Regions from separate parts of the Ligilactobacillus sp. Marseille-Q7487 genome, predicted to be linked through region 2. Evidence: predicted binding sites of a transcription regulator. Region 2 holds the regulator's gene; the other holds the start of a gene.
The links. The regulator NrdR, encoded in region 2, represses ribonucleotide reductase genes. The targets are predictions, from matches to a motif close to ACACNATATATNGTGT.
Positions count from the first base shown of each region.

Region 1: a site for NrdR is predicted at 1,663-1,678, ahead of nrdD (anaerobic ribonucleoside-triphosphate reductase). Genes of this name have one in related genera too.

Region 1 is NZ_CASCJC010000001.1:440,229-443,664, reverse strand. It holds gene nrdD (anaerobic ribonucleoside-triphosphate reductase) at 1-1,531, opposite strand, end outside; gene QM017_RS02135 (TIGR01440 family protein) at 1,813-2,379, shown strand; gene QM017_RS02130 (phosphoenolpyruvate carboxykinase (ATP)) at 2,432-3,436, opposite strand, start outside.
Region 2 is NZ_CASCJC010000001.1:1,127,039-1,130,474, forward strand. It holds gene dnaI (primosomal protein DnaI) at 1-112, opposite strand, end outside; gene QM017_RS05565 (DnaD domain protein) at 130-1,416, opposite strand; gene nrdR (transcriptional regulator NrdR) at 1,436-1,897, opposite strand; gene coaE (dephospho-CoA kinase) at 1,946-2,548, opposite strand; gene mutM (DNA-formamidopyrimidine glycosylase) at 2,545-3,375, opposite strand; gene polA (DNA polymerase I) at 3,419-3,436, opposite strand, start outside.

The DNA.
Region 1 (3,436 bases), 690 kb from region 2:
AGTCTGGTCCAAAAAATATGCAACCCACTTCATATAGTCCAATATAGCCCAAAGACACAGTTGCGCGCTCGTCTTTAAAGACTTCATTTACAGCTTGACCTGGTTTTAATCTTTTACCAAAAGCGCCAAATTGATACAAAATAGGAGCATTTTCAGGAATAGCCTCCAATACACGTTTCACCTTAAAATCAAGTGCTGTTTTAGCGATTTGCATCTTCTCTGCAAAAATTTCCCAAAATAAAGCAATATCACCTTTAGATTCAAGTGCTATTCGTGGAAGATTAATTGTTACTACTCCAAGATTCATTCGCCCGGAATTAACTTCTTGGCCATCTTTATCACGCCATCCTTGTAAAAACGAGCGACATCCCATCGGCGCTTTGAAACTCCCTGTTAGTTCGATAATCTTATCGTACATCAACACATCCGGATACATCCGTTTGGTTGCACATTCCACTGCTAATTGCTTAATGTCATAATTAGGATCACCTGGCTTGAGATTTAAATCTTTTTTCAATGTAAAAACTAGCTTAGGAAAGATTGCCGTACGTTTTTCTTTCCCCAGTCCCTTGATTCGAATTTTTAAAATTGATTTTTGAATCTCACGCGAAACCCAAGATGTACCTAAACCAAAGCCCAGTGTAGTAAAAGGCGTTTGTCCTTGCGAAGAAAACAACGTATTAATTTCATACTCTAATCCTTGCATCGCATCATAGATATCTTTTTTAGTTCTTTTTCTAGCAAACTCTTTTTGGCGGACTGGATCATCAATATAATCTTTTGACTCTGCTAAGTGCTTTTCGTAATTACGCAAGGCAAATGGCTCTAATACCTCATCGATACGATCAGCTGAACAGCCACCGTATTGACTTGAAGCAACATTAGCAATGATTTGTGCCATCTGCGCAGTTGCTGTTTGAATTGACCGTGGGCTTTCAACTTCGGCATTGCCAATCTTAAATCCTTTAGTCAACATTTCTTTAAAATCAATTAAGCAACAATTTGTCATCGGACTCCAAGGGGTATAATCTAAATCATGATAATGAATATCACCACGTAAATGGGCTTTAGCCACATGTTCAGGCATCATCTTTAAGCCTAATGTCTTTCCCACTGTTCCGGCCGTCAAATCACGTTGCGTATTAAAAACGTTACTATCTTTATTGGCATTTTCATGAACTAAAGCTGGATCTTTAGACTGTAGACGACTCAATCTTTTTTCTGGATTAGTTTGCTCTAGCCATTGTTTTTCTTGTTGTTCATGTTTTTGTTGAATCTGTTGTGCTTGCTTTTCGTATCCTTCTTGGATTAACACATTTAATAGTTCTTGATAAATAGCAGCTGTCGTTACTGGATGCACTAAGGCCAAGTGACTAATAAGTAAAGTTATTAAGGCTGAACTTTGTGCTTGTAAATCTACTTGCTCTAATATGTATCGTAACTTATATTCTGCAAAAGGCATCTGATATCCATCTTTTTTTATCACAAAACCAATTTTCTTTGCCTCTGGCTTTGTTTTTAACTCCATCATAGCATCCATTTCCTCTCCATATTAAGACTTTAAATTAAGCTCTCTTTATATTTACTAGATTACATTTTATACTTTATCTTGTGTTCTTGTCAATTTTAAACACAAGATATAGAATGTTGTTAAATCAACGAATACAATATATTGTGTCATATGAAAGAACAGTGAAAGCTTATCAAACTAAGCTTAAAATAAAATTTGCTAAATTTATCCACAAAAAGAGATTTTTTGCGTTATAATACTATAAATAATATGTTGCTCGTTTACTTACCAAGGAGGGCCTTATGGAGAACAATCACTTAACCAAAATTGCTACACAAGTTACACAAGCAGTCCTTGAATTACTTGATCAAACTTCACTTAAAGTTGGAGATATCGTTGTTTTAGGATGTAGTAGCAGTGAAGTTTTAGGTCAACACATCGGAAAACACTCTAGTCTTGAAATCGGTCAAACAATCATCCGTTCCTTACTAGATGTCCTTCAACCTAAAGGAATTTTTTTAGCAGTTCAAGGCTGCGAACATCTCAATCGTGCTTTAGTTGTAGAAAGAAGTTGTGCTTGTAAGTATAATTTAGAAATCGTCAGCGTCTATCCTAGTTTGCATGCTGGTGGTGCTGCTCAAGTAGCAGCTTTTGAACAATTTAAAGATCCCGTTGAAGTTGAACATATTGTAGCTCATGCCGGGATGGATATTGGTGATACTGCGATTGGCATGCATGTCAAATTCGTTCAAATTCCGATTCGTACTAGCATCAAAGAAATTGGGCAAGCTCATGTTACTTTTTTAGGTTCACGACCTAAGTTAATTGGTGGACCGCGTGCCAAATATAGCTGGAATCCTTATCAATAAACAAAAAGCCAACGCTACTGAAATTATTTTTCAGCAACGTCGGCTTTTTTAGTTACTGTAAAGCTTCTAACAATAAAGCTAATTTAGCCGTGATCTCATTTGGCAAAGGATTATTAAGGTGTTGTTGATTATATTGTTGAACCCAATCAAAACGTGTTTGCAGACGTTTAAATAATTTTTTTCGATATACTTTAGACTCCCAATCAACTTGATAATCATCCGTCTTTAAATACTGCATTTGCGGTAATGCCCCAAAATCTTGCCATTGTGCTTGTTTAGTGACAATTTGTTCAAGTAAAGCTAGAGTTTTTTCTTTAGGAATTTTTAAACCATTAAAGCTATCCGTATTAACGATATAACATTGGACCTGATTTTTAGCGAATAATTCCTTAAAATCTAGATAATCTTCTACCAATGGATAGGCTCGAAACGGATTAGCAAAAGGTTCAATTACTAGATTATCCTTGTTTTTTAAAGAAATATTTTCAGCATTTGAGCGTTTAGTAGCCAGCGTCACACCAAAAGTCGCAGCCAAGATCGGATCGCGCAAAGCAACGACTGGTGGTAAGCTATCGTCTTTCATGATCCAACAAACCGCCGTCAACGGTGCGGCTTCTTTGTCGATTCGATTAGACGAACTGTAGCGTGATTTGATGGTTCGTCCATTACCATTGCGTAAATCTTCGGTCACCAAAACCTTGTTGCCAGCTTGATCTAGCGTCACACCAACATTCATCAAAGTTGTAAAATATTTAATTTCTGGGCTATTGGGTAAATAATCACTGGTTTTATCAAAATACGCCGGTTCAAGTGCCACACTAGATCCATCAGCTTTTTTGATAACAAATGCATCATCATGTAAGATTGTAATCGCAAATTTATCGGAATGTTTAGCATGCGTAAGCGTTGATTTACCAGAACCAGACAATCCATAAAAAGCCAAAACTTGCTCGTCTTGATTTTCAAAATGAAAAGTCTTAGCACCTCCATGACAGGCGATATAGCCGTGTCGATGCGCCAAAGCCCACGTCAAAGTCAACGTTGCCTTCTTAAATTC
Region 2 (3,436 bases):
TTAAAAAAGCTTTTACATCACTGTCAGGCCATACCTTTTTTTGCATGATCTCAATGTATTTTTCAGTTAAATTTGTTTCATTTTCTAAGTACCCATTAATTTTATTTAGCAATGTCAACACCTCTTTTCTTATTCATCTAAACGTCTTAGTTTTTCAGCTAGTTCAGCACTGCTAGGCACATTTTCTTGTTCAATTTTAATAGATTCTGGATTTGTAGCCCACTTTGGTAATTTTCCTTTTTGACGAACAGTCTTTTTAAACGACACCGGCGTCTTAGTTTGTGCGATCTTTGCATAAAAATCTTGTACCTTGTTCATTGCTTGTTGGGCTGTCATAATGTTATTAGCCTTCATATCCGCAATAATCTTAGTGAAATATTTTTCATTGAGAACACTATATTCTTGGTTAATAATTGCATAATGAATAACAATATTAACAACTTCAGCAGGAACCATTTTCAAGGCATTTTCAAGTAACTTAACCTCTTGAGAGCTAGCACTCTTATTTCTAATAATTTGTAAAAACATTACTGGTCGATAATACCTACATGCTTTAAGCAATTCTTGATTTTCATTATTTGATATATTTTGACTCTGTTTGACTTCAGCATTCATTACCGTTTCATCGGTAACTTTTAATTGCCAATCATATTGCTCTTGAATTCTTTTTTCAAAGCCAGCCCAATCAATGTCGTTATCTTGAATCGACCATGAAGCTTCTAGTAACGAAACAAGCTGCTGCTCTGTCAGACCATATAAAGCCTTTAATAAAGATAAACGTTCAATTTTCGCTAAAACGACTTCATCTAAAACAAAAGAATTCTTCACCAAATCATAAAAAAATTCTTTATCAAAATCTCCAACTATTTTGGGAAACTCAACTTGCGCTGTTTCTTCGGTCTGTGGCGCTTTTAGATTTTGTTGAAGTTGTTGTGGAGCCAACGAAAAGACATCAAGCAAATTACAACTGACTTCTGTCAAACCTTTTTCAACCGACTTAACAGTAACAAACTTATCTACCAAACACTGATACTGCTGTTCTCCTACAAATTGTAGTAATAATAAACGTAACATATCCTCTTTAAAAAATTGAGTCGGGGTCAATGGCTTTTGAAGTTCATAAACATAATAATTAGTTCCTTGCTTAGCATAAAATGTACGTAATAATCCTAAAGCTTCTAATTTTCTTTTAGCATCATAAAAAGCTTGCAATCCACATCCTAAAAGCATTTCTAAGTCAGATACTTTCATAATTGGTTGTTCTTTTTCTTGTGCTAAATCCCCGATTAAAGCATATAAACTAAATCCCACCGGTTCCATTAACGGTTGATATAAACGCAAAACGAACTGCAAATCTTGATACGTTATCGGGGCAACGCTTTGCAACATCACTGTATCTTTAGGTGAAATTTTCATTTTGATTACTCCTACTTAGCTATTTTTTACCATCTTTTAATAATTCATTTAATTCAGTCGCAAATGCTTTCATATCTTTAAACTCGCGGTAAACACTAGCAAAACGAATATAAGCAATATCATCAATCTGGGCTAATTCATCCATAACATACTTACCAATCAATTGACTGGCTATCTCGTTGCCACCTAAATTACGAATTTTCTTTTCCACAAGCTCTACAACTTCATTTATTTTATCCATTCCGATTTGACGTTTTTGAGATGCGCGAACAATCCCTTTACGAATCTTTTCTCTGTCAAATTCTTCACGTGTACCATCTTTTTTGATTACTAATAGTGGGGTTACTTCAATGCGTTCAAAAGTTGTAAATCTATGACCACAGTTTTCACATTCACGCCGTCTTCTAATAACTTGACCATTATCCGCCGAGCGACTATCAATTACTCGTGAACTACCGCACTGACATTGAGGACATTTCATTTTTTTCACCTCGGTTATTTAAAACTTACCTATAATATTTATTATAACCTATTTTATCAAATTCTTTAAGTCTAGCCATTTTTGAACCGCCAAACAAGTCTTTGACGGTTGTTGACTACTGTCGATGACAACATCTGCTAATTTTCTCTTTTGTTCATCTGGCATTTGACTTGCTATGCGTTGTCTAGCTTGTTGCATCGTCAAATTATCTCGTTTCATTACTCTTTGAATCTGTAACTTTTCAGGAATTGTTAGTACCATCACTGAATCACAAAGTTGTTGATAGTTATTTTCAAACAATAAAGGTATATCTAAGACAAGCAATCTAACATCTCTTTTTTTAGCTTCTGCAATTTCTTGCAAAAATAATGCATGTATCAAAGGACCCGTTATCTGATTTAACTGTTTTAATTTGGCTGCATCGGCAAAAACTAGTTGGCCTAATTTTTGTCGATTTAGTGTTAAATCCGCAGATAACACTTCATTTCCAAACACTGCTATGATTTCTTGCCAACCTTTTGTTTTGGGCTTAACAACTTCTCTAGCAAGTAAGTCAGCATCAATAATTTGAGCTCCTTTAGTTTTTAAATATGCACTAACAGTTGATTTACCCGTGGCTATACCACCAGTCAATCCTAAAATATAAGTCATCGACTCACCTTCTGACATTTTGGACAAAAATGTGTTCCACGTTGACCAACAACGATTTTTTCAATCTTTGTTTGACAACGTTCACATGGTTGTCCTTTTTTACCATAAACATGTAAATTAAATTGAAACATTCCACTGTGCTCAAATGCATCAGTATACGAGCGAATTGTTGTCCCACCGGCTTGAACAGCTAAAGCTAATTCTTCAATGATATTAGCATGTAAAACTTTAGCCTGCGCAAAAGTAATCTTATTACATAAAGTTTGCGGATGAATCTTACTCATCCATAAAACTTCATCAACATAAATATTTCCCAGACCCGCAACTAAACTTTGATCAAGTAAAGCAGTCTTAATGACTTTCTTTTTCCCTTGTAACGCTTGATAAAAATCTTTAACCTTAAAATCAGGTAAAACCGGTTCAGGTCCTAATTTACATAAACTTGTCGTGGATTCCTCTTGACCAGTTATAACTAGCTGCATTCTACCAAATTTGCGAACATCGTTGTAGCAAAGTTTTTGACCATTATCTAGCTCAAAAACAACATGCGTATGTTTTTTTGGCTCTTGTTTACTTGGCAAAACAAAATACTTACCTTCCATACGCAAATGTGAAATCATCGTTAGGTTATTCGAAAATCTAAAAAGTAAATATTTTCCTCTTCGATCAATCTTTTCAATCACTTGTCCGACTAATTTTTCGCAAAATTCAGTAGTATCTCCAATAATGATCTTAGGATAAAAGATTTCAACTTTAGTAATTTTAGTTCCTAGGACCAATTTTTCTAAACCTGCACGGACCGTTTGAACCTCTGGTAATTCTGGCATAATTCAATCTACTATAAAAATATAGCTTTTCCTTTCATCAAATCTATTTAGTATCAAACCA